Regions from separate parts of the Dyella sp. SG562 genome, predicted to be linked through region 2. Evidence: predicted binding sites of a transcription regulator. Region 2 holds the regulator's gene; each other region holds the start of a gene.

Region 1 (10,314 bases), on a different contig from region 2:
GCGAGTTGGGCGACGGCGGCATCGGCATCGGCTTCTTCGGCGCGGCCGCGGCGGCGGGTGCCGACGGTGCGGCGGGAGCAGCCTGCGGCGTCGGCGCGGGTGCGGCGGGAGCCGCGGCAGCAGGCGCAGCCGCCGGTGCGGCAGCCGCAGCCGCGGCGGCCGCGGCGTACCACTCCTTCACGCCCTTGTGGCCGGAGCAGGCCCCCTTCTTGGTGGCGTGATCGGTGTAGCTGCCGTCCTTGCACTGGCCGGTGGAACCGGCCGGCGCCGACGCCTGCTGCGCGAACACGGCCGGACCGGCCAACAGGCAGGCCGCCATCACTGCGATCGAAACGAACGATTTCATCTGTACTCCCTCCAGCGCGATTGACCTTCCGTTGCTTCGCCGCGGGTGCCGCCCTTGCCCCCATGCCGCCGCGAAACACATGCGCCGACCGGCGCACGCGGCGCGACTATGCATCAAAAAAAACAACGCGCCATGCGTGGGGGCATGGCGCGTTCATCATTCATCGTGCTGTTTCGCAAGCTCTTGCGCAGGGCTTTCATCCGCCCGTCGCAAACCGGCTGGCGTAGGTTGGGGTGAGCCGGAGGCGAACCCCAACATGGCCCGATCCAGACGCATCGCATCGTTGGGGTTCGCCGAAGGCTCACCCCAACCTACGCCGCACACCTTATTTCGCGGGCGGCTTCAACGTCGAACCCGGACGCGCGATGCCGTACATCTCCCAGGTGATCTGCTTGAGCAAGGCCCAGCGGTCGTCGCCCTGCACGTACAGATCGAAATGCGTGCGGTCCGGAATGAAGCGCACCTCGGCCTTCGCATGCAGTCCGTCGAGCACGGCCTTCAGGCGATGTGCCGCGCCGTCCAGGTAGAACGTATCGGCGGTGCCCACGATCAGGTGGATCTTGCCGTCCAGGTCCGGCTTCAACGCCGGCCATTCCTTCTGCAGGCGGTGCGCGATGTCGTAATGCTCGATCCAGTACGCCGCCACCGCCGGATCGACCGCGCCGGTATCGCGATCGAACATCGGCTGCGGACGCCCGTCCGCGCCGCGCGGCGAGAACACCCAGTCGAACGAGGCGAGCTGGCCGCCATATTCGCCGAGCACGCGCTCCAGCTTGGCGTACTGCTCGAAGGTGGCGAGCACCTTGCCCTTGTCGCGGATCAGCGGGTTGGCCGAACCGTCCGGCTTGCGGAAGGCATTGGCATCGGACAGGTACAGGTCCACGCCGGTGAAATCGTGGAAGTCGCTGGGATCGGGCGACGTCGACCAGGTGCCGCCGAACACCTTCGGATAACGCGTCTGCAGCCACAGCGTGGCCCAGCCGCCGGAGGAATGCCCGTTGAGGAAGCGGCCCCGCGCCTTGCCGTCCATGCGGTACTGCTTTTCCAGCGACGGGATCAGCTCCTCGGTGAGCGCCTTGCCCCAGGGGCCGTTGTTCACCGAGTCGGCGAATTCGTGCGTGCCGGTGGGGCTGGACTCGTCCAGGAACACCCAGATCATCGGCGGCATCTCGCCCTTGGCGGTCGCCGCGTAGCTGTTGGCGATCGGGCCGTACAGGCGGTCGCCGCCGCCGCCGAAGCCGTGCGTGTAGTACACCACCGGATAGCGCTCGGCCTTCTTCGCCTCGTAGTCCGGCGGCAGCAGCACCCAGCCGCGCATATGGATGGGCCGGCCCCAGAACGCCGACAGCGCGGGGCTGACGAAATCGATCGGCTGCGCATGCTCGCGCGCGGCAGCCATCGCATCGCGCATGTCTTTCGAGGCGGACGGCGGCAAGGTCCACGCTTCGCGCGCCGGCAGCGTCCTGCTCAACTGCAGCACGGGCAGCGTCGCCGCCGGCAGATGCACCGGCGTCACCTCGCTGACCACGTCGCCCGCGCCGCGCCCGCTGTAGTTGTAGTTGTGGTTGGCATCGAGCACCGCCTGCACCAGGTAGTCGCCGGCCGGCAGCTTGGCCAGCGGGCCGGGAAAGGCGATGTCGTCGGCATCCAGGCTGACCGTGTCGCCGGGCGCCAGCCGCGCCACTTCGCGCGCGGCCACCAGGGTCTGGTCCGGATGCAGCGGATTGACGTCGACTTCCTCCACCTTGCCGTCCTTCGCCTCGGCCTTGGCCGCCGCGGCGCTGGTGACGAACAGCAGCAGGCGCCCGCCGACCGGCGCGGTCTGCGCGCCGCCGAGCTGCACCTGGACATAGTGATGCGCAACCGGCGCATCGTTGCGGGCCTGCGCGCTGCCGATGAGCGCAAGGCCCAGCAGCGCGGCGGCGACGGGACGGCGAAGCAGCATGGCGTTCTCCCTGAAAACCGGATGGGGAAGACGGCGGCGCAGCCCCTGCGCCGCCGCCGGGGTTCAATCGTCTTTGGCGTTCTTCACCGGCGCCAGGCGCAGGTCCTGGAAGTCGAAGCTGAAATCGGTGAGCGGCGAGATCGGCTCCATGCGCGCCTCGCGGATCGCGCCGTCGGCATCGAGGGTGAAGCTGACGAAGGCGTCGGCATTGAGCGAGCGGTCGTCCCAGCGCACCACGAAGGTGTCGTGCTGCCACGGCGTCATGGTGCCCACCAGCTGTGGCGTCTTGCTGAAGGTCAGGCGCAGCTTGCCGCCTTGCTGCGCGACCACGACGTCGCCGTACCAGCGGTCGCGATAGGTGCCGGCATACCTGGCGACGGCCAGCGAGGGCTTGCCGTTCCTGTCGCGCGCGGCCTCGTGCTTCTTCCAGCTGTCGTCGGCCTTGTCTTCGGACTTCTTCACCGCGGCGGCATACGCGGCGACCCAATCGGTCTTGTCGCGGCCCAGGTACGCATCGAGCACGCGATAGGTGACCGCGTTGAACGCGGCGCCGGATTCCTGGTTGGTCAGCACCACCACGCCGAGCTTCAGCTCCGGCACCAGGGTCAGGCGCGAGACCATGCCCGGCCAGCCGCCGGTGTGCCACACCAGGCGCTGCCCGCGGTAGTCGGTCAGGAACCAGCCCTCGCCGTAGCCGGCGAAGTTCGGCTTGACCGCGGCCAGTTCCGGCACCGGCGGTTCGCCGATGCGCATCGGCGTGAGCATCGACCACATCTGCTTCTGGCTTTCTTCCTTGAACAGGCGCTTGCCGTCCGGCAGCGCGCCGCCGGCCAGCTGCACGTTCATCCACTTGGCCAGGTCGTGCACGCTGGCATAGATGCCGCCGGCGCCGGGGTTGTTGACCCAGGCCATCGGCGGCACCGGCTTCAGGTCCTTGAAATCGAACTTGGCGTGGCCCATGGCCACGTCCATGCCGGGCTTCAGATAGGTCATGTCGACCAGCGACTCGTCCATGCCTACCGGCTTGAACAGGTTGTCGCGCACGAAGTCGGCGTAGCTCTGGCCGGAGGTTTCCTCGATCACCAGCGTGGCCACCGCGAACAGGATGTTGTCGTAGGCGTAGGCGCTGCGGAAGCTGGTGGCCAGCGGCACCTCGCGCAGGCGCTGCACCACTTCCCTGGTGCTGTATTTGGTGGGCGGCCAGTACAGCAGGTCGCCCGCGCCCAAGCCTAAGCCGCTGCGGTGGGCGAGCAGGTCGCGGATGCGCATCTCGCGCGTGACGTACGGGTCGGACATCTGGAACCACGGCAGATGGTCGATCACGCGGTCGTCCATCTTCAGCTTGCCGCGCTCGGCCAGGATCTGCAGCGAGGCGGCGGTAAAAGCCTTGGTGTTGGAGGCGATGGCGAACAGCGTGTGGGCATCCACCGCGCCGGACTTGCCGGCCTCTTTCTCGCCGAAGCCCTGCTCCAGCACCACCTTGCCGTCCTTGACGATAGCCACCGCGATGCCCGGCACCTCGAACTGCTTGCGCGCGCTGTCGACGTAGGCGGTGAAGTCCTGCAATTGCGCGGGCAGCGCCGCGCTGGCGGAGGCGGCCGGCGCGCTATCGGGCAGCGGCGGCTGCGCCCAGACCGGGGAAGCGGCAAAGGCCAGCAGCGCGGCGCAGCAGGCCAGGCGCGGGGACAGGACTCGTCGGGACATCGTCGGCTCCAGCTTGGCGAAAGCGGCCAACTATCGCGGCAAAGCCGCGCCGGCGCCAGCGCGGAAAGTCACAGCCGCCGCGGGGCGCCTGCCAACTCAGTCGTGCGCGGGCTTGCCGCGGCTTTCCAGCCACGGCGCCAGCGACACCGACCAGATGTTTTCGCTGGCGTTGTCCCAGGCCTGCATGCGCGCCAGGTCCTTCTCGGCCTGCTCATGCGAACGCGGATAGCTCACTTTCTCCGCGCGATGGCTGCTGAAGTAGAGCGTGCGGCCGTCCGGCCCCAGGTGCGCGCCCCAGGGGTCGCCGACGTTGACCGCATCGCCCAGGTCGACCGGCGCGCCCCAGCCGCTGCCTTCGCGGAAGGCGATGTACAGGCGGTCGGCCTTGCCCTTCCCCGCGTAATCGGCGTCGAACACGATGAAAGACTCATCGGGCGCGATCGCCGGATCGAGCTTGTGCGCGGCCGCGTCGCCCAGCACCACCAGCTCCGGCGCCTCGTAGGTGCCGTTGCGGTACTGCGTGCGGTACAGGCGGAACTCGTCGTCGTCGCCCGGACGCTGGAAATACACGCTGCCATCGGCGGCAACGCTCGGCGCATAGGTGCGCGTGCTGCTGTTGACCGCATCCGGCAGCCGCACCGGCTCGCCCCAGCCGTCGCCCTTGCGCTCGACGCGCCACAGATGCCCGCCCGCCGCATGCTGCACCTTGCCGTTCGCCATCACGCCATCCAGCGCCTTGCCGCCGGGCGTGTCGGGACGGTTGGAGGTGAACACGATGAAGGAGCCGTCCGGCGCCATCGCCGGATCGTGGTCCAGCCATTGTCCGGAGAACGGTGCGATGCGCGGCTCGGACCAGGCGTGGCCGATCTTGTGCGATTCCAGGATCACCGCGTTCGGCCAGCTGATGCGGTCGAAGAACACGGTGTGGCCGTCCGGCGAGAACGCGGCGGAGTCTTCGTTGGCCGGGCCGGACACCACGCCCGGCGCGAAGATTTCCGGCACGGTGTCGCGTGTATCGGCCACGGCGTTCGCCGCCACGGCAAGACCCAGCGACAGCAGGGCGTAAGCGAACGGTTTCATGGACGGATCCGTCGATGCCGTAACGGCGATGCGCCTGGATACGCTTCGCCCCGGCGCGCGGCGCGTGCCTGAAGTCACGACCGCGGGTTCACGCGCCGCCATGGCATCATCGCCGCCCCGCCACCGCGCCCCGCCAAGCCAGCGACCCGACCCGATGGACGATCTCTTCAGCAGCGCCACGCCCCGCGCCGAACGCATCCGCACCGGCATCGGCGGCTGGAACTACGCACCCTGGCGCAAGAATTTCTACCCGGAAGGACTGGTGCAGCGGCGCGAGCTGGAATACGCCAGCCGGCACCTGCGCGCGATCGAGATCAACGGCACTTACTACGGTGCGCAGAAGGCCGAGACCTACGGCCGCTGGGCGGCGGAGACGCCGGAAGGCTTCGTGTTTTCCTTGAAAGCGCCGCGCTATGTCACGGAGGGCAAGCGCCTGGCGGCCACCGGCAAAGGCATCGACAGTTTCGTGCACGGCGGCCTGGCCGAAATGGGCGACCGGCTGGGGCCGATCCTGTGGCAGCTGCCGCCGTCGCGCGCGTTCGACGCGGACGACATCGCCGCGTTTCTCGACCTGCTGCCGCGCCAGTTGAACGGCAAGCCGCTGCGCCACGTGCTGGAGGTGCGGCATCGCAGTTTTCTCAGCGATGCGTATGTGGCGCTGGCGCGTGAGCGGCGTATTCCCACCGTGTACACCGACTCGCCGGAGTATCCGAATATCGCCGACCTGACCGGAGACTTCGCTTATGCGCGGTTGATGCGCAGTGCGGATGGCGAGGCGACGGGTTATCCGGCGGCAGCGCTGGACGAGTGGGCGGATCGTGCGCAGCGTTGGGCGCGTGGCGAGGATTGCGAAGAGCTGCCGCATTTCGCGGCGCCGCTGGCGAAGGCGGAGCCGCGCGATGTGTTCGTTTATTTCATCAGTGCGGCGAAGCATCTGAATCCGGCGGCGGCGATGGCGCTGCAGAAACGCGTCGACCGCACGGCGTAGGTTGGGGTGAGCCGCAGGCAAACCCCAACAATGCGGTGCGTTTGGATGTTGCGATGTTGGGGTTCGCCTGCGGCTCACCCCAACCTACGCCGGCTTGATCCGCCTAGGCCGCGGCGGTGAGTTCTTCGCGGATCGCCGCCACCATCTCGTACGACCTGCGGCGCAGCGCATGCTCGAACACATTCGCCGTGATCATCAGCTCATCCGGCTGGTGACGCCCGATAAACGCGAGCAAGCCCTCCCGCACCGAACGCGCATCGCCCACCACCGAACAGGCCAGCGCGCGCTCCACGCCGAACTTCTCGGTCGGCGTCCAGTAGCTCTCGATGTCGTCGATCGGTGGCGGAATCAGCCCCGGCATGCCGCGGCGCAGATTGATGAAGCTCTGCTGCTGGGTGGTGAACAGCTTGCGCGCCTGCGCATCGCTTTCGGCCGCGATCACGTTGATGCCGAGCATCGCGTGCGGCCGCGCCAAGTGTTCCGACGGGCGGAAATCGCGGCGATACAACGCCAGTGCCTCGTCCATCGCATCCGGCGCGAAGTGCGAAGCGAATGCATACGGCAGGCCCAGCGCCGCGGCCAGGCGCGCGCCGAACAGGCTGGAGCCGAGGATCCACACCGGCACGTCGATACCCGCGCCGGGCACCGCGCGCACCGGCTGGCCGGCCTGCGCCGGCTGGAAATACCTCAGCAGCTCCTGCACGTCTTCGGGGAACGCATCGGCGCTCTCGTAATAGCGGCGCAGCGCGCGTGCCGTCGGCTGGTCGGTGCCGGGCGCGCGGCCCAGGCCCAGGTCGATGCGGCCGGGATACAGCGAAGCCAGCGTGCCGAACTGCTCGGCCACCTGCAGCGGCGCGTGGTTGGGCAGCATGATGCCGCCGGCGCCGACGCGGATGCTCGAGGTGCCGCCGGCGATATGGCCGATCAGCACCGAAGTGGCGGCGCTGGCGATGCCGGGCATGTTGTGGTGCTCGGCCAGCCAGTAACGCCGGTAGCCCAGGCGCTCGGCCAGGCGGGCCAGGTCCAGACTGTTGGCGAAGGCCTGCGCCGGCGTGCTGCCCTGGGTGACCGGCGCCAGATCGAGTACGGAAAACGGAATCATGGAGTGTCCTCGCGGCGAAGCTCCCGATCTGGGGGCGGACCGGGGCATTGCCAGCCTCCCCGGTACAGAAAATGTCGACCGGCCTGCAGAGCCGGCGACGCGGGCGGCCCATGCTCTACAGCTTCGATCCGGGCAGCCGATAACCCGGCGGGGAGACCGCGTCCGCGGCAGCAGGGGAGAACCACACGATGTACTGGCTAAGGCGCTTCTTCGCCCCCTCGCCCCTGCCCGCCGTACAGCCGCTGGCGCGCGCGCAGTTCCAGCGCCCGGCCAGGGCGCCGGCCGCTCCGCTGGCAGCGCCTGCGCCCGCCCCCGCGCCGGAATTGGCCGCGCTGGCCGAACGCTTCCAGCGCTTCATGCTCGGCCTGCCCGACGCGCGCCAGGGCGCCAACCCGAACGAGGCCGCCCTGCTGCGGCGCCTGCAGATCGTGGCCGAGCGCTTCGACGTGCGCAGCCTGCCGCGCCTGCCCGCGGTGCTGCCGCAGCTGCTGCTGGCATTGAAGAACGACGACGTGGCCGGCGCCGAGCTGGCGCGCCTGGTCGGGCGCGATCCGATGCTGGTCGGCGAAGTGATGCGGGTCAGCCGCAGCATCTACTACCGCACCCTGCATTCGATCCAGAGCCTGCAGCACGCGGTGGTGCTGCTGGGCCAGGACGGGCTGCGCCGCGTGGCGACCCAGCACATGATGAAACCGATCCTGCAGGCCAGCGCCGGCGTGCACGGCCTGGTGGCGGGACAGCGGCTGTGGGATCACGCCGAACGCTGCGCGCATGCCAGCGCGTTTCTCGGCAAGTTCGCCGGCTGCGATCCATTCGAGGCTTACCTGGCCGGCATCGTGTGCAATACCGGCACCGGTGCGGTGATCCATCTGCTGAGCATGGAAGAGATTGCCGCGCCCGAGACGCTGAGCCCCGCCTTCCTCGAAGGCTGCGCCCAGCTGGGCGCGAGCCTGACCTTGCGCGCCGCGCGCCACTGGGAACTGCCGGACGCGGTGATCCAGGCGCTGTCCGAACATGCGCAGGAACAGGCGCCGGAAACGCTGTCTCCGCTCGGCAAGACGTTGCACGTGGCGCACTATCTGTCGATGGCGCAGCTGCTGCGCGATCATCGCGCGCTCGACGCCATGCCCGATCTCAGCGAAGCCTGGCCGGCGCGCTTCGCACCGGCGCAGGTCGCGCGCTGCCAGCAGGATCTGCAGCACCAGTTCGATTCGGTGCCGCGCGAAAAAGGCTACTGATCCTTGGGCGCTTCCGGATGGCGTTCCAGCCATTCCGCCAGCGCCGCCTTGTAGCGGTCCAGCGCCGCTTCGTACAGATCGTAGATGCAGGGCACGCAGCCCTCGCCGCAGCAGTCGAGCGCGTCGGGTTCGATGGGCCTTACCGGCCGTGGATCGCCGGGAGGCGCGGAGCCTCCCGGCGCTTGTTCTTCAGAGCCGCTCAAGCGCTCAACCCGGCTTGCGGAACCGGTACGCGAACTGATCGGTATGCCCGCGTATGGCCTTGTCGAAGACCTTGATGTCGTGCGGATCGGCGGGATTGCGCAGCACGTTGCTTTCGCCGTCGAACACGAAGCCCGCCGCTTCCACCTGCTTCTTGACGATGGCCGGATCGATGCGGTGCAAGGTGTCGGTGTCGCGCATGCCGGAGCCGGCTTCGGCCACGTGGTCGACGATCACGAACAGGCCGCCGGGCTTGAGCGCATCGAACACCTGCTTGTTGAGCACGGCCGGATCGATCTTGCCCATGAACTTGTCCGGGTAGTCGTGGTAGTTCTGCGAGGTGAACACCATGTCGACCGGCTTGGGCACGCTGAACTGGTTGCCCGGCTGCAGCAGCACGCTGACATTCTTGTAGTGCGGCTGCGCGGCGAGCGCGTTGGAGGCCTTTACGTCGGAATCGGCTTCCTGCGCATACTCGTTGGGCCACACGTCGTAGACATGTCCGCCGTCGCCGACGGCGGCGCTGAACAAGCGGGTGAAGTAGCCGCCGCCGGGAATCAGGTCGACCACGCTTTGGCCGGGCTTCACTTCGGCGAAGGCCAGCAGCTCGCCGCCCTTGCGGCGCGCGTCGTTGGCGGCGTCCGCCTTGCGCGCCGGGTCGGCGACCGCGGCGGCGACGTTGGCGGGCATGGCGCCGGCGGGTTTCGGCGGCTGTGCCGCGGCGGCCAGCGGCAGGGCGAGGACGATCAACGCTGCGAGAACGGTCGTGCGCATGACGGGACTCCGCGGTGGGTTGGGAGCGGCATTGTGCGCCTAAACCGCGGGCCGGGAGCCAGGACCTTCGGCACCTCCGCTCAGGCCAGCGGCCAGCTGTGCAGCAGCCGGTAATCGCCCTGCCCGACCACGCTGTGCACCAGCGCCAGCTGCTGCACGCGCCAGGCCAGCGGCCCCACCGGAAGCTCCGGCAGCAGGCCGCCGCGGCTGTAGCCCAGGGTGACGTGCGGGGTGAACGTGCGCGACAGATGCGCGCCCTGGCCGGCGCGGATCAGGCCTTCGCGCAGCTGGCTCCACAGCTGCAGCAGCGGCGCGGGCACCTCGCGCGAACGCAGGATGCAGGGCGGTTCGCGGCCGTGGAAGCTGGCCGCGTAGTCCAGCGTCCATTCGAAGGCACCGGCCTGCAGCGCATCGCCGGCGCGGGTGGCGGCCTGCACGATGTCGTCGCGCAGCATCGGATGGTCGCCCAGGAAATGCACGGTGGCGTGGTAGCGCGCCGGCGACACCCAGCGCAGGCGCAGGCCGGGCTGGCCGGCTTTCAGCATGTCGGCGACGCCGGCGAAAGCGGCGCGCGTGGCCTCGTCCGGCAGCAGGGCGAAGAACAGGCGGTGGGTCTGCGCGGGCTCGGCCTGGCCGCCCAGCAGGTCCAGCTGGGGCGAGTCAAAGACGTTCGGTGTCATGGCGGCATCCGCTGTGCATCGGCGCGCACCTTAGCGCAAGCCATGCGGCGCCGGGGGCGCCACGCGGCGATAACAAGCAGCGCACGCCCTGCTTACTCAAGCAGGCCAACAATACGCGGCAGGAAGCCACGCCTCGCGCGGCGGCCCGGACGACCGCACCGCGCGGGGCTCACCGCGCCGGTTCGCCGGCGGGAGGTCGCCATGAAGACCCGCTGCGTATTCAGCACGCCCGATGTGGACGCGGCGCGCGCCGCGA
Region 2 (10,314 bases):
ACGCCGGAATGACGAGTAGGAAGCCCCCCACCTCAGATCAGGCGACAGCCTCCAACCCCTCCGGCAAGCGGCAAAGCCGCCTCACATCCAACAACGCAACAAACCCACCCGCGCAAGGCGCCACCCCCTCCACCGGATCGTCCTCACGAACCACCCTCCCCGGCGGCGCCGCCACCACCTCCCCACTCACATCGAGCAGATCGCCAACGGCATCCACACGCAACCCGACAAGGTGCCCCTGGTGCGACAACACCACAATCCGCCTCCGCGCACTCTCGCCAGCATCAACCGGCAAGCCCAACCGCCGGCACCCATCCAGCACCGGCACAATGCGCCCGCGCAACTGGCGAATGCCAAGCAGATCCGCCGCCGCCCCCGGCACCGGCGTGATATCCCCATCGCGCACCACCTCGCTCACCTGCGTCAGCGGCGCCGCATACGGCTGCCCGGCCAGATGAAAGATCAGCCAGCCGCGTTCGGCGGGCGGCGCGGAAGCGCGGTCCTGATTCATGCGTAAGTCTCTTGATAAGTCATGGCGGCGCCCAACTCAGCCGTTCTCGGCAGGCGCAATCTGCACGGCGCGCAACTTAGCAGCCACCGGCAAACTTCCGGTCGGCACCGCGGGCACGGCGACCGCGGGCATCGCTTCCGGCAACACGGCATGTTCCGCCGGTGGCGCAACAACGTGCATGACCGGCGCCGGCGCATCCGGCGCGCTCGCCGGCGCGGCCTGCGCCACCGCCGGCTCCGCGCGATCGGCATCGCTGTAGAAGCGCGCCGGACCCTGCTGGTCGCCCAGCACCACCACCAGCACGCGGCGGTTGCGGTTGCGGCCTTCTTCGTTCGCATTGTCCGCGGCGGGGCGGTACTGCCCCCAGCCCATGATGCCGATGCGGTTCGGATCCACGCCATTGTCGGCGAACAGCCGCGCCACGCTCGCCGCACGCGCGGCGGACAGCTCCCAGTTCGACGGAAAGACCGAGGTATTGATCGGCTTGTCGTCGGTATAGCCTTCCACCCGCAGCGGATTGGGGAACGGCGACAGAATGCCGGCCACGCTGCGCAGCGTGGTGTCCGCCTCGGGCGACAGCCGCGCCACGCCGCTGGGGAACAGGATGTCGGTGCGGATCTCGATCTCCAGCCAGCTCTGCGTGCGGCGCACCACCACCAGGCTCCGGTCGATCAGCGGCTGCAGCGCGTGCTGCACTTCGTCCTGGATCTTCTGCAGGTTTTCCTGCGCATTCTCGCGCGTGGTCAGCGCGCCCTGGGTCATCTGCGGCGGCAGCGACTGGCTCGGCAGCGCCACGGCCAGGCGCGGGCGCAGCGACGGCGGCGTGGTGCTGGTGGAGCGCTTGGCCGGCACCGGCGCGGGCGCGGTCGCGCTGTTGGTCTGTACCGGCTGGATCTGCTTGTTGTTGCCGTTGAAGGCTTCGATGATCGACTCGGACATCACGCGGTACTTGCCCTCGTTCACCACCGACACCGCGTACATCACCACGAAGAACGCGAGCAGCAGCGTCATCAGGTCGGCGTAGGGGATCGCCCAGGCCTCGTGATTGACGTGGTCCTCGTGCTTCTTCTTCCTCATGTGAGGTAGCCCTGCAGGCGGCTTTCGATCTGGCGCGGGTTGTCGCCGCGGGCGATCGAGACCAGGCCTTCGATGATGATCTCGCGCATCTTGCCCTGCTTGTGGATCATGCCCTTCAGGCGCGAGGACATCGGCAGCATCAGCAGGTTGGCCAGCGCCACGCCGTAGATGGTGGCGACGAAAGCCGCGGCGATGCCGTGGCCCAGCTTGCTGGGGTCGGCCAGGTTCTGCATCACGGCCATCAGGCCCATCACGGCGCCGATGATGCCCATGGTCGGCGAGTAGATGCCGGCCTGCTCGAACACTTTCGCGCCGGCCAGGTCCTCGTGCTCGCGCGTGTCCTGCTCCACTTCCAGCACGCCGCGGATCGCTTCCGGCTCGCTGCCGTCGACCAGCAGCTGCAGGCCCTTGCGCACGAACGGATCCTGCTCGGACTCGATCTGCGGCTCCAGGCCGAGCAGGCCCTGGCGGCGCGAGATCTCGCTCCAGCCGATCACGCGGCTGATCAGATCGTTGGGCACGTGCCTGGGCGGCTTGTAGATCATCGGCAGCATGCCCATCGCATGCTTGAGCACCTTGCCCTGGGTCTGCACCAGCAGGGCGGCGATGGTGCCGGCAAAGACGATCACGAAGGCCGCGGGGTTCCACAGCGCTTCCACGCTGGAACCCTTGAGGATGGTGCCGAGGATCACGACCACGAAGGCCAGGATCGTGCCGACGATGCTAACCAGATCCATGTCAGACCACCGCTTCTAAGGTTGGGGATAGCCGCGGCGCCAGCTGCCACGGACCGCCTTCGCCGGCCAGGCCCGCCAGGTCCAGCACCAGGGCCAGGCGCCCGTCTCCGGTGATGGTCGCGCCGGCCACGCCGGCGGTGCCGGCGAACAGCGGGCCCAGCGGCTTGACCATCACGTCCTCGCGGCCGAGCACGTCGTGCACCAGGCAGCCCAGGCGCTGGTGGCCGATATGCAGCACCACCACGTGGCGGCCCGCCGTCGGCGCGGCCGCCGACCATGCGGCCAGGTCGCCCAGCGGCAGCGCGCGGTCGCGGTGCGCGGCGATCAGGCTGCCGTCGAGCAGGCGGTCCTGCCCGGCGGAGAGTTCGAACACTTCGTCCACGTTGCTCAGCGGCATCGCGAACAGGCGCGCGCCGACGCGCACCATCAGCACGCGCACGATCGCCAGCGTCAGCGGCACGGTCAGCTCAAGCTCGCTGCCCTGCCCCAGCTTCGAGCGCACCTGCAAGGTGCCGCCCAGTTCGGCCACGCGCGTCTTGACCACGTCCATGCCGACGCCGCGGCCGGAGATGTCGGACACCTGCGCGGCGGTGCTGAAGCCTGGGCGGAAAATCAATTCCAGGCATTCGGTCTCGGACAGGCGCGCGGCCTGCGCCGCGTCGATCACGCCCTTCTCCACCGCCTTGCGGCGCAGGATGTCCGGATCCATGCCGCGGCCGTCGTCGGCCACCACGATCACGATGCGCTCGCCGCGCTGGCTGGCCGCGAGGCGCACGCGGCCCTTGCGCGGCTTGCCGGCGCTTTCGCGAACGTCCGGCGTTTCCAGGCCGTGGTCGACCGCGTTGCGCAGCAGGTGAATCAGCGGATCGGCCAGCGCCTCGACCAGGCTGCGGTCCAGGTCGGTGTCCTCGCCTTCCAGCACCAGCTCGATCTCCTTGCCGAGCTGGCGGGCGAGATCGCGCACGATGCGCGGGAAGCGCTGGAACAAGCGGCCCACCGGCTGCATGCGCATGCCGAGCACGGCGCCCTGCAGTTCGTCGGCCACGCGATCGAGTTCGCCGGCCGCGGTGTTGAACGGTTCGTCGCCGCTGCTGGCAGCGAGGCTCAGCAATCGATTGCGCACCAGCACCAGTTCGCCGGCGCGGTTGACCAGCGCATCGAGGCGGCCGGTGTCCACGCGCACGGTGGCTTCCGGCGGCGGCGCGGCCTTTGCCGCGGCTTTGGCCGGCGCGGGCGCTGCGGCAGCCTTCGCCGCGGCGCCGGGTGCGGCGCCCTTGCCATGCAGGCTGTCGAGCAGCGCTTCGAATTCGCTGTCGTCGATGGTGCCGGCCGACGGCTGCACCGGCGCGCCGGGCGCCTTGCCCTTGCCGTGCAGGTTGTCCAGCAGGTTTTCGAATTCGGCGTCGTCGATCGTCTCGGACGCCGGCGGCTGCACCGGTGCGCCCGGCGCGCCGCCCATGCCGTAGAGACTGTCGAGCAGCGCCTCGAATTCGCTGTCGTCGATGGTGCCGCCCTCTTCCGCCGCCGGCGCGGGTGCCGGCACGGGGGCGGGCGCCGGAGCCGGCGCTCGTGCCGCATGCGGCTGCAGCCGCACCAGCAGCGCCGCGGGCGCCACCGGCATGTCGCCGGACGCGGCGAGCGCGGCCATCATCGCGTTGACCAGGTCCAGCGCTTCCAGCAATGCGTCCATCCGCGCCGCATCGATCAGCACGTGGCCGGCGCGCGCTTCGTTGAGCAGGTCCTCGGCGTGATGGCACAGCTGCACCATCGGGTCGATGCCGAGGAAGCCCGCGCCGCCTTTCACCGTGTGGAAGGCGCGGAACACCGCATTGAGCAGTTCGGCGTCGCGCGGCGCCTCCTCCAGCGCCACCAGCTGTTCGCCCAGGCGCTGCACCAGTTCCCCGGCCTCGACCAGGAAATCGTCGCGCAGCTCGCTGTCGAGTGACGGATCCATCGGAACCCCGCGCTCAGAAACCGAATTCGCTGAGCAGACGGTCCGCCTCGTCCTGGCTGTTCACCTTGGCCGCGGCCACCGGCGCTTCGCCGCCGGCCAGCGCGCCGGTGAGGCGCACCAGTTCCAGCAGCGAGGACTCCACGCTGCCGATAAAGGTGGACACTTTCTTGATGCGCTGGCCGGACAGGTCCTGCCACGACTGAGCCATCACCATGTCCGACAGCCCTTCGCGGCACTGCCCGGCAAACTGCCGCGCCTGCGTCGCCAGCTCCGCCGCTTCGCCACCGCCGGCCAGCACGGCATCGGCGCTGCTTTCCAGCGCGCTGGCCTGCGGGCGCATGCGCTCGGCGAAATCGATGCTGCGATGGGCGGCCTTGGCGCTCATCTCCAGCACGTCGTGCAGATGCTGGCGCGCGTCGGCCACGCTGCCGGGCACGCCTTCCTGGGCCAGCTCGCCGCCGAGGCGGCGCACGGCTTCGTGCAGGTCGCGGGCCAAGAGGCCCAGCGCGCGGAACAGGTGCTGCTCGCGCTGGCGCACCATGGTGTCCAGCGCCATCTCGAAGGCGGCGCCGTCGGGGCTGGCCAGCAGCTCCTGCACTTCCTGCGGCAACGCCGCGCTCATGGGGGTAATCATCACGGCGCTCATGCGCTTGCTCCTTGCGCGGCGAGCCGCTCGAAGATCTTGTCCAGCTTTTCCTTCAGCGTGACCGCGGTGAAGGGCTTGACGATGTAACCGTTCACGCCGGCCTGGGCGGCGGCGATGATCTGGTCGCGGTTGTTCTCGGCGGTGACCATCAGCACCGGCAGGCCTTTCAGCGCGGGCTCGGCGCGGATCGCGCGCAGCAGGTCGATGCCGGTCATGTTCGGCATGTTCCAGTCGGTCACCACCATGTCGAACGACTGCTGCTTGAGCACCGCCATGGCATTGACGCCGTCGTCGGCTTCCTGGATCAGCGCATTGGTGAAGCCCAGCTCCACCAGCAGGTTGCGCACGATGCGCCGCATGGTGGAGAAGTCGTCCACCACGAGGATTTTCATGTTCTTGTCCAACGTCGGCTCCAGGGGTCCTAGTGGGGTTTGAGGGGTGTGGTTCGGAGCTCAGCGCGTCGCCGCGGCCGCGGACTTCGTGCCGCCGCGGCGCCCGCCGCCGGCGCCCTTGGCGTCTTCGGCTTCGCGCCAACCGGTCATCCGCGCCCGCAACCGGATCAGCGCCTGCCCATGGATCTGGCACACCCGCGATTCCGTCACGCCGAGCACGGCGCCGATCTCCTTCAAATTCAGTTCCTGCTCGTAGTACAGCGACATCACCAGCTGCTCGCGCTCCGGCAACCCGCCGATCGCTTCCACCAGCGCCCCGCGCATGCCTTCCTGCTCGAAGCGGTCCTGCGGCCCCAGGCCTTCCTGGTCGGCCACGTCGAGCGCGGCGCCGTCCTCGTCGTCCTCCGGCGCGGAGAGGCTGAGCAGGCGCGCGCTGGCCGCGTCGGCCAGGATCTGGTGGTACTCCTGCGCGTCGATGCCCAGCCGCCGGATGACCTCGGCGTCGGTGGCGTCGGCGCCCGTTTCGTTCTCGATCTGGCGCACCACCTCCGACACTTCGCGCAACTTGCGGTGCACCGAGCGCGGCGTCCAATCGGTCTTGCGCAGCTCGTCCAGCATGGCGCCGCGGATGCGGATGCCCGCATAGGTCTCGAAGCTGGCCATGCGGTCGGTCGCATAGTTCCGCGCCGCTTCCAGCAGGCCGATCATGCCGGCCTGCACCAGGTCGTCCACGTCCACGCTGGGCGGCAGCCGGCCCATCAGGTGATAGGCGATACGGCGCACCAGCGGAGCGTGCCGGCGCACCATCTCCTCCGTGCTTTCGCGTTGCAGTTGCAGATATTCGGAAGCCACGCTCATCTCACACCCCCCTCGCGTACCGGGTCCGGCGCCATGGCGACCTGCCCTCCAAAAAAGGCGATGCGGTCGCGACCCGTGCGCAGGGGTTCTCCCCATGTATCGACCGCACCCGCCATTTGCTTGAATCCCCGTGCGGACCGGCTGGCCGGCCACAGATCCACCACCGCGCCCTGGCGGCGGATGGCCTGGCGCAGGTGTTCGTCGTAAGGAACCGCGCCCATGAAATCCAGCGCCACGTCCAGAAACCGGTCGCACACGCGGGCCAGCTTCTCGTACAGCTGCCGCGCCTCGCCGGCGTGGCGCACCATGTTGGCCACCACGTGGAAGCGCCGTACGCAGAAGTCGCGGCTGAGCACCTTGGTCAGCGCGTAGGCGTCGGTGAGCGAGGCCGGCTCGTCGCAGACCACCAGCACCACGTCGTCGGCCGCCGCGGCGAACATCACCACGTTGTCGGCCACGCCGGCGGCGGTGTCCACGATCAGGAATTCCGGCGGATCGGGCAGTTCGTCGAAGGCGCGGATCACCGCGGCGTGCTCGCGCGTATCCAGCTGGGCCAGGCGGCGCGCGCCGGAGCCGGCCGGGATCACCTTCAGCCCGTGCGGCGCCGGCAGCATCAATTCGCCGAGCGAGCAGCTGCCGTCCAGCAGGTGGCCGATATGCCGCGACGGCTGCAGGCCGAGCAGCACGTCCAGGTTGGCCAGGCCCAGGTCCGCATCCAGCAGCGCCACCTCGCGCCCGGCCATGGCCAGCGACATGCCGAGGTTCACCGCCACGGTGGACTTGCCCACGCCGCCCTTGCCGCCGGCCACGGCGATCGCGCGGCAGCGGCGCGGCGGAGCGGCGGGCAGCGAATGGCCCGCGCCTGCGGAGAGCGGGCGCACGTCATCGTTGCCGGAAGAATGAAAAGCCGAGAACAGATTGCTCAGGCCCCAGGCCTGGTCCATCGCCAGCGTGGTCATCGTGCACCCGCCACGGCCAGGCCGAAGCGCTCGGCCATATAGCCTTCGTCCACCGCCGGCGCATTGCCCTTGAGCACCTGCGCGGCGCGGCAGACCAGCACGCGCGCATCGGCGGTGGCGAGGTCTTCGGGCACGCGCTGGCCGTCGGTGGTGTAGTCCAGCGGCAGCCGGTGGCGGATCAGCGCGGACAGCGCGCCGCCCAGGCTGGGCGCTTCGTCGAGCTTGGTGAGGATGCACGCCTGCGGCTGCTGCGGCAGGAAGGCGCGCACCATGTCGTCGATCGCCTGTGCCTGCGCATTGGCGGCCAGCACCAGGCAGGTGCGCAGTTCGCCGGCGGCGCGCAGCAGTTGCATCTGCTGCTCCAGGCGCGGATCGCTGCCGGCCACGCCGGCGGTGTCGACCAGCACCACGCGGCGGCCGCGCAGCACGTCGAGCACTTCGCGCAGGCTTTCGGCATCGTGCGCGGGAAACACGCGGGTGCCGAGCAGGCGGCCGTAGTGCTCCAGCTGCGCGGCGGCGCCGATGCGGTAGTTGTCGGTGCTGACCAGGGCCACCTGCGAAGCGCCATGGCGCAGCACGGCGCGCGCGGCGAGCTTGGCGATGGTGGTGGTCTTGCCCACGCCGGTCGGTCCGACCAGGGCCACCACGCCGCCGCTGGCGGCGACGTCGTAGCCGGTGACGGCGAGGCTGCGGCTGAGCACGCCCAGCGGCAGATAGCGCGCCTGGTCGGCGCTGAGGCGGTCGGGCAGTTCGTCGGCGAGGCGGCGCGCCACGTCCGGCTCGATGCCGATGCGCGTCATGTCGCGCAGCACGCGGCCGCGCAGCGGATGGCGGCGCTGCAGGTCGTTCCATGCGAGCGAAGCCATCTGAGATTCCAGCAGTTCGCGCAGGCTGCCCAGCTCGGCGCGCATGCGCGCGGTGTCGAGCGCGGCCTGCTCCACCATCGGATGCAGCGGGGCCGGTTCGGCGGGTGCGGCGGCGGGTTCGGGTTTTGCCGCGGCGACCGGTGCGGCGGCGACGGGCGCGGCAACCGGCGCTACCGGTGCACGCTGCGCGGGCGCGGCAACGGGAGCCACCGGCGCGGGCGCCGGCGCACGCCGCGGCTTGGGCGGCAGCACCGGCGGTTCCGCCGCGCGCTCGCGCACGATGCGCACTTCGGTCGGCAACGGTTCGCCCGAGCGCGCGGCCTCGCGCACCAGGGACTCGTCATAGTCGACGGCGGCAATGATCTCCACGCCCTCGTCGAGACGGCGCGTGGAAAGAATGACCGCGTCGGGGCCTTGTTCCTCGCGCACTTCGCGCATGGCCTGGCGCATGTCCGCAGCTACGAAACGCTTGATCTTCATCGGTCGGTTCGATCCCTAGTTCCAGCGCCGGATCAGCGTCCCAGCGCCTGCACCAAACGCACCCGACGGTTGTCGGGCACCTCGTTGTAGGCCAGTACGTGCAGGTTCTGTGCCACGTGGCGGGTGAAGCGCGCGAGCCACGGCCGCAGCTGCGGCGCGACCAGCAGCACGGCCGGTTCGCCGCCCATTTCCTGGCGGCGCGCGGCGTCGGCGACGCCGCTCTGCAGGCGGTCGGCCAGGCCCGGTTCCACCGCGGCGCCCGCCACGCCGCCATTGGCCAGCGAACCGAGCAGGATCTGCTCCAGTTCCGGCGCCAGCGTGATGACCGGGATCTCGGTGCCCAGGCCGGCGATCTCCTGCACGATCTGGCGGCCCAGCGCCACGCGCACGGCGGCGGTGAGCGCGCCGGGATCCTGACTCTGGCCCGCGTGTTCCGCCAAGGATTCGACGATGGAACGCATGTTGCGGATCGGCACCCGCTCGGCCAGCAGGTTCTGCAGCACCTTCACCACCACGCCCAGCGACATGCGCTTGGGCACCAGGTCTTCCACCAGCTTCGGCGCGGCGGCGGCGAGGCGGTCCAGCAGCTGCTGCACGTCCTGGTGGCTGAGCAGTTCGTGCGCGTGGCCCTGCAGGATGTGCGACAGATGCGTGGCCACCACGGTGGCGGGGTCGACCACGGTGTAGCCCAGCGCCTGCGCGTTGTCGCGCTGGCCGGATTCGATCCACACCGCTTCCAGGCCGAAGGCCGGATCGCGCGTGGCGATGCCTTGCAAGCTGCCGTGCACGCGGCCGGGATTGATCGCCAGCAGGCGCTCGTTGTGCACCTCGGCCTCGCCCATCGGCACACCCATCAGGGTGATGCGATAGGTGTTGGGGCCCAGGTCGAGGTTGTCGCGAATGTGCACCGGCGGCACCAGGAAGCCCAGCTCCTGCGACAGCTTGCGGCGCACCGACTTGATCCGCCCCATCAGCTCGCCGCCCTGGTTCTTGTCCACCAGCGGGATCAGGCGATAACCCACTTCCAGGCCTACCGGATCGACGCCGGCGACATCTTCCCAGCCCAGCTCCAGGCGCTCGGCCGGCGCCGCGGCGGGCGCGGCTTCGGCGATGGCTTCCTCGGCCAGCCTGGCGCGCGTCTCGCGCTCGCGCTTGAGCATCATCCACGCGGAGCCGCCGCAGATCGCGCCCAGCAGCAGGAAGGCGATGTTCGGCATGCCGGGCACCAGGCCCATCACGCCCAGCACCACGCCAGCCACCGCCAGCGCGCGCGGCTGGCCGAACACCTGGCCGAGCACCTGCTTGCCCATGTCCTGGGCGCGCGAGACGCGGGTGACGATCACCGCGGTGGCGATCGACAGCATCAGCGCCGGCACCTGCGCGACCAGGCCGTCGCCGATGGTGAGCAAGGTATAGGTCTTGGCCGCGTCGCCGGCGCTGAGGCCGTGCTGCATCACGCCGACGAAGAAGCCGCCGACGATATTGATCACCAGGATCAGGATGCCCGCCGTGGCGTCGCCGCGCACGAACTTGGAGGCGCCGTCCATCGAGCCGTAGAAGTCCGCTTCCTCGCGCACTTCCTGGCGGCGCTCGCGCGCCTGTTCCTGAGTGAGCAGGCCGGCGTTGAGGTCGGCGTCGATCGCCATCTGCTTGCCGGGCATGGCGTCCAGGGTGAAGCGCGCGGTCACTTCGGACACGCGCGTGGCGCCCTTGGTCACCACCACGAAGTTGATGATGGTGAGGATGGCGAACACCACCAGGCCCACCGCGAAATTGCCGCCGATGACGAACTCGCCGAAGGCCTCGATCACCTTGCCCGCCGCGCCCGGGCCGT
Region 3 (10,314 bases), on a different contig from region 2:
ACATCTCCCATCCCTGCCTGACCTTCGACAAGTGGCGGCAGATTCCCGTGATCGACGATGCCGGCCAGGTGGTCGACATCGTGCAGACCTATTTCTGAGACGGCAGGACGAACAGCAATGACGCAGATCCTGGCCTTCGGCGAGCCGCTCGCCGAATTCAACCAGACCCGTCCGGACAGCGCCGCATGGCAGCTCGGCTACGGCGGCGACACCTCCAACTTCTGCATCGCCGCCGCGCGCCAAGGCGCCGAGGCGGGCTATATCGGCGCCGTCGGCGAAGACCGCTTCGGCGATGGCCTGCGCCAGCTATGGGAAGCGGAGCAGGTCGAGCACACCCATGTACTGACGGACGAACAGGCGCCGACCGGCGTGTACTTCGTGTCGCACGATGCGTCGGGACACCATTTCGACTACCTGCGCGCCGGTTCCGCCGCCAGCCGCTATGCGCCGGACCGGCTGCCGCGCCGGGCCATCGCCTCGGCGCGCGCGCTGCACCTGTCGGGCATCAGCCTGGCGATCAGCCAGAGCGCCTGCGATGCCGGCCTGGCCGCGATGGAAGAGGCGCGCGCGGCCGGCGTCATGGTCTCGTTCGACACCAACCTGCGGTTGCGCCTGTGGCCGCTGGCGCGGGCCCGCGCCGTCATGCGCGAAGCGCTGCGGATGTGCGAGGTGTGCCTGCCGAGCTGGGACGACGTCACCGCCTTGCTGGATTGCGACGACCGCGACTTCATCGTCGACACGCTGCTGGGCTACGGCGTCGAGCTGATCGCGCTGAAGATGGGCGCGCAGGGTTGCTACGTCGCCACGCTGCATCAACGCACCCTGGTGCCGGCGTACGCAGTGGAGGCGGTCGATGCCACCGGCGCGGGCGATTGCTTCGGCGGCGCCTTCGTCGCGCGGCTGGTGGCAGGCGACGATGCCGTGGCAGCGGCGCGCTATGCCAACGTGGCCGCGGCACTGTCGACCACCGGCTACGGCGCCGTCGCTTCCATTCCGCATGCCGCGGCGGTGTACGGGGCGCTGGAGAAATACGCCTGCGCTTCATGAGCGCAGGCCGGGCCCGATAAGCATCGCGCCATCGGCGTCATCCAGCGCGAGGGGCGCGGGTCACCGCGCCGGTCGCGGATGAACCGTCAGGATCGCCACCGCCGGCGAAGCCGGCACGACAGGCGCGGCATCGGGCAGGGTCGCGCCGGCCGTGGCGGCCACCGCCGGCCCGGTCTCCTGCAACAGCGACGACGCCTCCGCCTGCCTGTTCATCACGATGATGCTGATGCGCCGGTTGACCGGGTCGGCCGGATTGCTGCGGTCGAACGGCACTGAGGCGGCCAGGCCTACGACGCGGGCGATCTTGTCTTCGGTCAGGCCTCCGGCGAGCAGGGCGCGGCGTGCGGCGTTGGCGCGGTCGGCCGACAGTTCCCAATTGCTGTAGCGATGATCGCTGTTGTACGGCGCGTCGTCCGTATGCCCGGACAGGCTGATCCGGTTCGGCACGCGGTCGATGAAACCTGCCAGTTCCTCAAGAATCGTCATGGTGTACGGCCGCAGCTGGGCGCTGCCGATGTCGAACATGGGGCGGTTCTGCTTGTCGACGATCTGGATGCGCAGGCCTTCGGGCGTGATGTCCAGCAGCAGCTGGTCCTTGAACGGGGCCAGGGCCTGGCTGTTCTGGATCGCCGCCTGCAATTGCTGCATCAGGTCTTCCAGCCGCGCGCGTTCCTGCCGCCGCGCTTCTTTCTCGATCTCCTTCGGGTCCACGCTGGCCGCGATGCCGCCTTGGGCTTTGCCGCCGGGAGCGCGCGCCAGATCTTTCGCGCCACCGAGCTTGATCATGCTCGTGCTGGCGCCGCCCGGCCCGGTTTGTCCCGGTGGCGCCATGGTGGCGGTTCCCTGCGTCATGTTGGGATTCTTGAAATACTCGGAAATCGCCGCGCGCTGCTCGCGCGTGCCGGCGCCGATCAGCCACATCACCAGGAAGAACGCCATCATCGCCGTGACGAAGTCGGCGTAAGCCACCTTCCAGGCGCCGCCATGATGGCCGCCATGGCCGCGCCGCTTCACCCGCCGCACCACGATGGGCGGCAGCTGGCCCTGCTCGCTCATGCCGTGGCCTTGGCGCGCGGCGCCTTGAGGTGATCCTCCAGGTCCTGGAAGCCCGGGCGGGTGTTGGTGGAAAGCGACTTGCGCGCGAACTCCACGGCTACCTTGGGGTTATAGCCGCGCAGATTGGCCAGCAGGGCGATCTTCACGCACTCGAAGGCCTTGCCGTCCTCCTGCACCCGGTTCTCCATCGCCGCGCCGAGCGGACCGACAAAGCCGTAGCACAGCAGGATGCCGAGAAAGGTGCCGACCAGCGCGCCGGCGATATGCATGCCGATGCGCGAGGTATCGCCATCGAGCTGGGACATGGTGGTGACGATGCCGAGCACCGCCGCCACGATGCCGAAGCCCGGCAGGGCGTCGGCCAGCTTGGTCACCGCCAGCGCGGGCGCCACCGCCTCCTGGTGGTGCGCTTCGAGCTCCACCTCCAGCAACTGCTCCAGCTCATGCGGATTCATGCTGCCACCCACCATCAGCCGCAGGCAGTCGGTGGTGAATTCGATCAGGTGATGCTCGCGCAGCAGCCGCGGATAAGCCGAGAACAGCGGGCTGGACTGCGGGTCCTCCACGTGCTGCTCCAGGCTGAGCAGTCCTTCCTTGCGCATCAGGCTGAACAGGTCGTAGAGCATCGCCAGCAGATCCACATAATCCTGCTTGCGATACTTCGGCCCCTTCAGCAGCCCCAGCGCATCGCGCGCCGCCGCCTTCACCACCTTGGACGGATTGGCCGACAGAAACGCACCCAGCGCACCACCGCCGATGATCAGCAACTCATACGGCTGCCACAGCGCAAGCATCTGCCCATGCGACAACAGAAAACCGCCAAGCACGCATCCAAGCACCACGACGGCGCCGATCAGGACCAGCATATTCGCTCCGGGGGACGGAGCCTCTTGCTCCGTGTCCGGGTCTTATCGGCGCGGGGGTAAAAAAATTGAGCCGACCGGCGCCGTGATATGCGTGCTGGAAGAATGAGACGGGCGGTCAATCGCTCCCGTCCATGGCCCCCTAGACTCCGCCCATTCCAATCGCACAGGGGGGATTCATGGCTGACAAGCTGAGTTACGACCAGGCGCTGTATCAGGCCAGTGCTCTTATGGGTTGGATCGACAAGGTGGGGCGCGGACCCGGCATCGTGCGGGAGCGCGGCATGACCATTGCCGAGCTGGGACCTCCGGTGGCGCTGAAGCTGCAGACGTTGGACAGCGATATCGGTTCCTCGTGGGACCCGATGGATGGAGACAGGCAGTTGCGTGCGCGCGATCGCCTGGTGGACACGCTGAAGAGGATGCGGCTGCAGCCCGGGACGTCCTTCATGATCGATCCCTCGATGTGGAAAACCGATTGACCGGACAAAGCCAGGGGGAAGGACGGGGAAGCGAGGGAGGCATGGATGCCTCCATTTCCCCGCCCGCGTGGCGGCGGAGGCATCCATGCCCCGCGCGCAAGGATCAAAGCCTCTTGCGGAAACCCAGATAGACGTTGTGTTCGCGCAGATGTCCCTTCAGCTGTTCGTCGCGGGCGTGGGCGCGGTTGTCGAACAGATTCGGGTTCGTCGAAATGCGCCCCAGATCGACCTGTCGATAGCCGAGTTCCAGGTGCATGCCTGCCGCGATGCGTAGATCCGCACCGGCGCCCACGGCGTAAGCGGCGCGCACATTCCGGTGCGGTTCGAACGCCCGCTCCGGGCGGGTCTGCCAGCCGGACGCCGTCGTCACCGCCACACCCGCACCGAGCATGCCGTAGAGCGACAGGTTTCGCGTCAGCGGCCAGCTCGCGTAGCCGTTGAGCATGAGCCGTTGCGTGCGGGTATGCAGCACGTTGTCATTGGCGGTGAATGGCGCCCAGCGTCCGACATGGCGCGCGTCCGAAGGCAAGCTGTATTCCAGCTCGGTGCGGAAGGGCGACTGGTATTGATAGCCCAGGCCCAGGGAGCCATTGAGTGAGTGCGCCGACTTCGGATGCTGTGTGCGATGGGTGACGCGTGGGCTGGTGAGGGTCATGTCCGAGAGTTGCCGATCGGAGTCGAACAGCTTGATGGTTCCGTAAAGCCCCTGCTCCTGAGGGGCGGCCGTGGCCGCAACCGTTGCGGTCAGCAGCAAGCCGGCAATGATGCACTTCGTCATGCGTTACCTCGCTGTTAAAAGTGCGGGCAACGTATAGAAGAGGCTGTCATGCGCCCTACTCGAATTATCCAGAGATGGGTGTTGGTCCGGCGTTGCTTCGGCGGAGCCTCTCCGAAAAATCGCGTCACGCTTCCGGTAACGCAGAACTAGGGAACACCCTAGTAATAACCCCCGGGGATTAGTCCTACATTCGGCTCCATCGCGCATAGCCCCCGGCAAGGAGCGACTCCGATGACTTCGACCAGCGGCGTAGGCGGCAGCGACTCGCAGAACAACGCGCCATCGCTCGGCGATCAAGCAGCGAATCCCCATGGCGGCACGCCGCAGGCGGATGCCGTCGCGGGCACTACGCTGAGCATTCCCGCGGCGACAGTGGGCCTTGACTTCAGCCACACGGTGGCGCCTGGCGAAACGGTCGACGCACTGGCTGCGCGCTACAACGTGGACGCCAATGCCATCCGCGCCGCCAACCCGGATCTGCTGCAGCCGGCGGGCGGCAGCTTCGATTTCACCTCGTCGGTGCCCGAGCTGCAGGACGCGGTCAAGGACGTGCAGCCATGGGCCGGCGTCAGCCTTACCGTCCCGGCCGCCAATCCGCGCATGGTGATGGAACACACGGTGATGCCGGGCGAGACGATCGAATCGATCGCCAAGGACTACGACGTCAAAGCCACCGACCTGCGCCAGGCCAATCTCACGGCGCTGGCCTTGCAGAGCATGCTCACCGCGCCGCCGTCGATCGAATCCGGTCCGGGCAGGCTCGGCCTGATCGATACCTCCAAGCTCACGGGCGTGCAGCTCACCGTGGCGCAGACCTATAACAAGTACGGCGCCGCCATCGAAGGCCTGGCGGACGAGGCCGGCATCAAGGTCAAGGACGTGCTCGGCATCATCACGCAGGAAACGGGTGGCGCGATCGACCCCCATGCGCGCATGACCATCCGCTTCGAAGCGCACAAGTTCGACCAGGCGATCGATCCTTCCCTGCAGCCGGAATTCGATCTGCACTTCCAGTACAACCAGGCGAAGGGGCTGGGCTACAAAGGACAGAAGTTCAATGCCACGGGCGATCCGGACGATTGGCATGCGCTGCATCCGACCGGTACCGCCAAGGACCAGGACATCAACTGGTCGGCATTCAATTACGCCTATGGCATGAACCCGGAGGCCGCCGCGTCCTCCATCTCGATGGGGCCCGGCCAGGTGATGGGTTTCAACCATGCCACCGTGGGTTACGCCAGCGCGGACGCGATGTACCAGTCGCTGAAGGACAGCGCCTACAACCAGTTCGCCTCGATGACCGATTTTATCGGCGCCAACGCGTCGATGAAGAAAGACCTCAACGACGGCGATTACGACGCCTTCGCCAAGGCCTATAACGGCGGCATTGCCGGCTACGGCGACCACGTAAAGAGCTATGCGGACGCGTTCGACACCATTACCGCCGGCATGCAGCCGACGGGTGCGCCGGCCGCTACGGGTCCCGTTGCCGCGCCGTAAATAGAACGCCAAGGCCGATGGAGGCAGCCAGCCGTGCCGGCTGCCTCGCATGCACTGATTACTTCTTCGCCGCCTTGGCCGCGGCTTCCTCTTCCGCGTCGGCCTTCAGATAAGCGGCATAGCCCTTCGCCTCATCCGCCTGCGTGGTGATGTGCAGCGTCACCTCGTCGCTTACCTGCGGCACGAACTTGCCTAGGCCGAAGTCGGAGCGCTTCAGCGTCGCCATCGCCTCGAAGCCCACCGCCGGCAGTTTCAGCCGCGGGTTCTCGCCCACCTTGTTGATGGTGACATCCAGCGTTACCGGCCTGGTGATGCCGTGCACGGTGAGGTTGCCCGTCACCTTCAGCTGGTTGGCCATGGCGGTGGTCTCGACCTTGGTGCTCTTGAAGGTGGCGGTGGGGAAGCGGGCCAGGTCGAAGAAGGCGGGAGAGCGCAGGTTCTCGTCCAGGTCGGGGATGCCGCTGCTCAGGTTGGCCAGAGGAATGGTGACCATTACCGAAGCCATGCGCGGATTGGCGGGATCGAACTCCAGCGTGCCCTCGACGCGGGTGAACTGCGCCGTGGGGTTGGCGAAGTCCAGGTGGCTCCAGCGAAGGGTGCCCATGGAGTGGTTGGGCTCCAGCGTATAAGTGGCCGCCCAGAGCGGGCAGGCGGCGAGGGCGAGCGCAAGGGCGAAGGCGGTACGGCGGATCATGGGCAGGGCTCCAGGGCTGAGGTCGGCGCGGGGCCGATCGTGGGTCTCCAGCACGCATTGGCGTGCCTCGGCACCGTGCCGGCGGCGGCGCGGGAAGTCCTGAAAAAGCGTCTGAATTGGCCTGAAGAGTTCTGAAGCAAGGCCGGGTTGCCTTCGGTTGTGGCCCGCAAACGTTGATGCGACTATCCGGCGGCTTTCCCCAAGGTGGCGATAAACAGTGAGTTACGTGCCCTCCGACCCCGAGCGCTCGACGCGCGCAACCCTGCGCATCGGCGACTGGATCGTCGACCCGATGGCCGACCAGCTGTCGCGCGACGGCAACATGCTGCGCGTCGAAGCCCGCACCATGCGTCTGCTGCTGTGCCTGGCGGACCGCGCCGGCCAGGTGGTCAGCATCGACGAACTGCTCAACGAGGTCTGGGCGGGAGTGATCGTCACGCCGGATTCGGTCTACCAGGCGGTGACGTCGTTGCGGCGCTTGCTGGGCGACAATCCCAAGCAGCCGGCGTATATCGCCACCGTGCCGCGGCGGGGGTATCGGCTGATTGCGGCGGTGCAGGCCTTGCCGGACAAGGCGGGCGCGTCCGTTGAAACGCTCGCGACGAGCGCGGCGAAGCCGGAGCCGCCCAGGGTTCCCAGACAGGGGCGAGGCGCACTGGTCGGCTCAGCCCTGGCGCTCGCCGTGATCCTGCTGTCCTGCGGCGCCATCTCCGCCTACTGGCTGCTGCGCGACCATCCCGCCGCGCAGGCCGCTCGCGGCGCCCGCTCCATCGCCGTGCTGCCCTTCCTCGACCTCACCGACAAGATGAACGAGGAGCCGTTCGCCGACGGCATGACCGAGGAGCTGATCGACCAGCTCAGCAAGTTCCCCGGCATGCAGGTGTCCGCGCCGACCTCGTCGTTCTATTACAAGGACAAGCAGGTGCCGGTGGCGGATATCGCCAAGTCGCTCGGTGTCGCCTACGTGCTCGACGGCAGCGTGCGGAAGTCGGGGGATACCATGCGCGTGGCGGCGCGGCTGGTTCGCGCGGCGGATGGGTTCGTGGTGTGGTCGGCGACGTACGACCGGCCCTTGGGCGACAAGCTCAAGGTGCAGGATGAGATTGCCGGCGAGGCGGCGAAGGCGCTGACGCCGGCGATTCGATAATTAGGTCCGCACCTCTCACCTTCGTCATTCCGGCGCAGGCCGGAATCCAGTGGCGATATCGACTGGTTTTCGCGAGAAGCCATCCAGCTCTATCGCGAAAACCGCGCACTCCCGCCACTGGATTCCGGCCTGCGCCGGAATGACGGTATTAGGCTCCGTTGCCGGAGTCGGTTGCGCAGCGGCTCAATGAAGCTGTTTTTTGTGGCTTCGAACCGAACGTCACGAAGCTCGCCGCCGCCAGCACCCACGCGCCGATGCCGCCATACAGCATCACCCAGTGGAAGCCCTGGACCAGCGCGTCGTGCGCCGGCGCACCGTAGGAAGAGAGATTGCCGGCGGCGATCTGGTTGGCGATATCGCGCAATGCCGACGCATCCGCCGCGCCGGGCATGGCGCGCTTCAGGTGCGCAAGTATCCCTTCGATCAGCAGGAACCCCATCAGCGCGATATTGATCGCCAGGGTGATCAGCCGCGCGCTCATATCGATGCCCGATGCCATGCCGGCACGCGCCGTCGGCACCGAGCCCGTCGTGGTATTGGACACGGGCGTATTGGTCATTCCCAAGCCGATGCCCGCGAGCACGCAGCCGGTCAGCAAGGTGGCCAGCCCGTGCAGCGGCATGACGAAGAAGCCCAGGCCGATGGTGAACAGGCCGGCGGGAATGACGGCGCGCGGTTGATAGCGCACTGTCAGTTTTTCGGCGAGCGGCGGAATCACCAAGGTCGGCAGCGTGTACGCGAGCAAGGCCAGGCCCGAGGTGACGACGCCATAGCCCAACACCGACTGGAAATAGATCGGCAGATAGATCATGAAAGGCCAGAAGCTGAAGTTCATGCCCATCGAGCCGTACAGCGCACCGGAGAACGGACGGATCCGGAACACCGAAAAATCGAACATCGGATGCGCGTGGTTTTTCTCCACGTACAGGAATGCGGCGAAGCAGGCGGTGGCCCCGGACAGGGCGATCAGCACCAGCGGGTGGTGCAGTCCAAGCGACGGCCCCTGCGTGATGAAATAAGTCAGCCCGAATACCGCCAGCGACATCGACACGATGCCCGCCAGGTCCAGATGCCTGGCTTCCGGATCGCGCGATTCGTCGACGCTCCATGCAATCAAGGCCAGCGTGACCAGCGACAGCGGCACCTGGATGAGAAACACCCAGGTCCAGTCCAGCCAGACGGCAATCGCGCTGCCGATCATCGGCCCGAAGCCCAGCCCCACGCCGAAGATGATCCCCCACGCCGCAAACGCACGGCTGCGCGCCGGCCCCTCCTGGAACTGGTGCGACAGCGCGGCGATCTGGCAGATCACCATGGCGCCGCCGCTCATGCCCTGCAGGAAGCGGCTGGCGATCAGCACCGACGCATCGCGCGCCAGCCCGCAGGCCAGCGAAGTGAAGCCGAACGCCACCACGCTCAGCAGCAGCATGCGCTTGCGTCCATAGCGGTCGGCCAGCGTGCCGGAGGCCATCAGTACCGTGGTGCAGGCGATGGTGTAGGCATTCATGATCCACTGCGCGCCGCTGAAGCCGGTGTGCAGCAATTTTTCCACGGTCGGCAGCACGGCCGGCACGCTGGAGATCTCCAGGCCGAACATCAGGGCCGCGAGGCAGATCGCTACGGCGGCGACGGCGTTTCGATGGGTGGGGGAGGGCGCCACGGTGGACTCCGGGTCGAAAGGCAAACGCCGGCCGCACGCGGCTGGCCGCGCGGCTTGTGCATTGCCGAGGGAGGAGGGGAAGGCCTTTATTTTCGGCACGCGCCATCCATGATGGAAATGATTTATTTTTGTCGCCCCCATTAAGGCTGTTCATCAATCGCCCATGGACTTCGACCCCGCCCTGCTGCGCGCCTTCGTCGCCGTGAAAGAGGCTGGCGGCTTCACTCGTGCGGCGCAGCGCCTGAACCTGACCCAGTCCGCGATCAGCCATCAGATCCGGCGCCTGGAAGAACAGGTGGGCCGGCAGCTGCTCTACCGCACCACGCGCGCGCTGACCCTGACGGAGGACGGCGAGGAGTTTCTGCAGTACGCGCAGAAGATCCTCGACACGCTGGACAGCATGGCGCGCCGCTTCCGGCCGTCGCCGATTTCCGGCGTGGTGCGTTTCGGCGTGCTGGAGAATTTCCTCGGCGACCGCCTGCCCACTTTGCTGTGCCAGTTCGGCCGCGCGTTTCCGTCGGTGCGGCTGGATGTGAGCGTCGGCATGAACCTCGACCTGATGCCGATGATCAAGGCCGGCGAACTCGATCTGGCGGTGGTGATGACCGCGCCGGACGAGAAGGAAGGCACGCCGCTGCGCCGCACGCAGTTCGTATGGGTGGCCGCGGAGACCTTCGACGTGCCCGCGGGCGCATCGCTGCCGTTCGCGTTCTTTCCTTCGCCGTGCATCAACCGCCAGGTCGGCATCGCCTCGCTGGAGGGGATGGACGTGCCATGGCATGTCGTATTCACTTCGCAGAGCCAGCAGGGCATCCGTGCGGCGATACTCGCGGGGCTGGCGGTGACGGTGCTGGCGCGCGACGACGTGGAGCCGGGCATGAAGATCGTCGATGGGCAGTACGGGCTGCCGTCGCTGTCCAAGGTGGACTTCACCCTGGTCTGGAGCAGCGGCGGCAAGACGCCGGCGGCGGTGGAGTTCGGGCGGATGATCGAGCAGATGACGCGGGTTCCGCTCGCGGCCAGCCACGGCTGAGCGCAGGCCGGGCGGCCGGCGCCTGCGCTATGCTTTTAGAAGAACAGGGGAAAT

What was found. The regulator FliA, encoded in region 2, starts transcription of late flagellar genes. The targets are predictions, from matches to a motif close to TAAAGTTTNNCNNNCNNNGGCCGATAA.
Region 1: a site for FliA is predicted at 7,282-7,308, ahead of FHW84_RS08060 (HDOD domain-containing protein). Genes of this name have one in related genera too.
Region 3: a site for FliA is predicted at 3,012-3,038, ahead of motA (flagellar motor stator protein MotA). Genes of this name have one in related genera too.

What each region holds. Positions count from the first base shown of each region.
Region 1 covers NZ_JAAOYS010000003.1:235,887-246,200, reverse strand. Annotated here, with positions in the region: gene FHW84_RS08090 (DUF3761 domain-containing protein) at 1-346, opposite strand, end outside; gene FHW84_RS08085 (alpha/beta hydrolase-fold protein) at 672-2,291, opposite strand; gene FHW84_RS08080 (serine hydrolase) at 2,355-3,995, opposite strand; gene FHW84_RS08075 (PD40 domain-containing protein) at 4,092-5,075, opposite strand; gene FHW84_RS08070 (DUF72 domain-containing protein) at 5,230-6,063, shown strand; gene FHW84_RS08065 (LLM class flavin-dependent oxidoreductase) at 6,167-7,165, opposite strand; gene FHW84_RS08060 (HDOD domain-containing protein) at 7,354-8,403, shown strand; gene FHW84_RS08055 (oxidoreductase-like domain-containing protein) at 8,397-8,606, opposite strand; gene FHW84_RS08050 (class I SAM-dependent methyltransferase) at 8,611-9,378, opposite strand; gene FHW84_RS08045 (2'-5' RNA ligase family protein) at 9,459-10,058, opposite strand; gene FHW84_RS08040 (hypothetical protein) at 10,260-10,314, shown strand, end outside.
Region 2 covers NZ_JAAOYS010000007.1:215,664-225,977, reverse strand. Annotated here, with positions in the region: gene FHW84_RS14735 (chemotaxis protein CheW) at 38-511, opposite strand; gene motD (flagellar motor protein MotD) at 548-1,588, opposite strand; gene FHW84_RS14725 (flagellar motor protein) at 1,585-2,325, opposite strand; gene FHW84_RS14720 (chemotaxis protein CheA) at 2,327-4,279, opposite strand; gene FHW84_RS14715 (protein phosphatase CheZ) at 4,293-4,925, opposite strand; gene cheY (chemotaxis response regulator CheY) at 4,922-5,329, opposite strand; gene FHW84_RS14705 (RNA polymerase sigma factor FliA) at 5,378-6,175, opposite strand; gene FHW84_RS14700 (MinD/ParA family protein) at 6,172-7,134, opposite strand; gene flhF (flagellar biosynthesis protein FlhF) at 7,131-8,480, opposite strand; gene flhA (flagellar biosynthesis protein FlhA) at 8,513-10,314, opposite strand, start outside.
Region 3 covers NZ_JAAOYS010000002.1:746,826-757,139, forward strand. Annotated here, with positions in the region: gene FHW84_RS06795 (amino acid deaminase) at 1-98, shown strand, start outside; gene FHW84_RS06800 (sugar kinase) at 118-1,047, shown strand; gene motB (flagellar motor protein MotB) at 1,108-2,103, opposite strand; gene motA (flagellar motor stator protein MotA) at 2,100-2,969, opposite strand; gene FHW84_RS06815 (hypothetical protein) at 3,146-3,448, shown strand; gene FHW84_RS06820 (outer membrane beta-barrel protein) at 3,552-4,226, opposite strand; gene FHW84_RS06825 (N-acetylmuramidase domain-containing protein) at 4,458-5,726, shown strand; gene FHW84_RS06830 (YceI family protein) at 5,785-6,420, opposite strand; gene FHW84_RS06835 (winged helix-turn-helix domain-containing protein) at 6,638-7,567, shown strand; gene FHW84_RS06840 (MFS transporter) at 7,716-9,227, opposite strand; gene FHW84_RS06845 (LysR family transcriptional regulator) at 9,391-10,260, shown strand.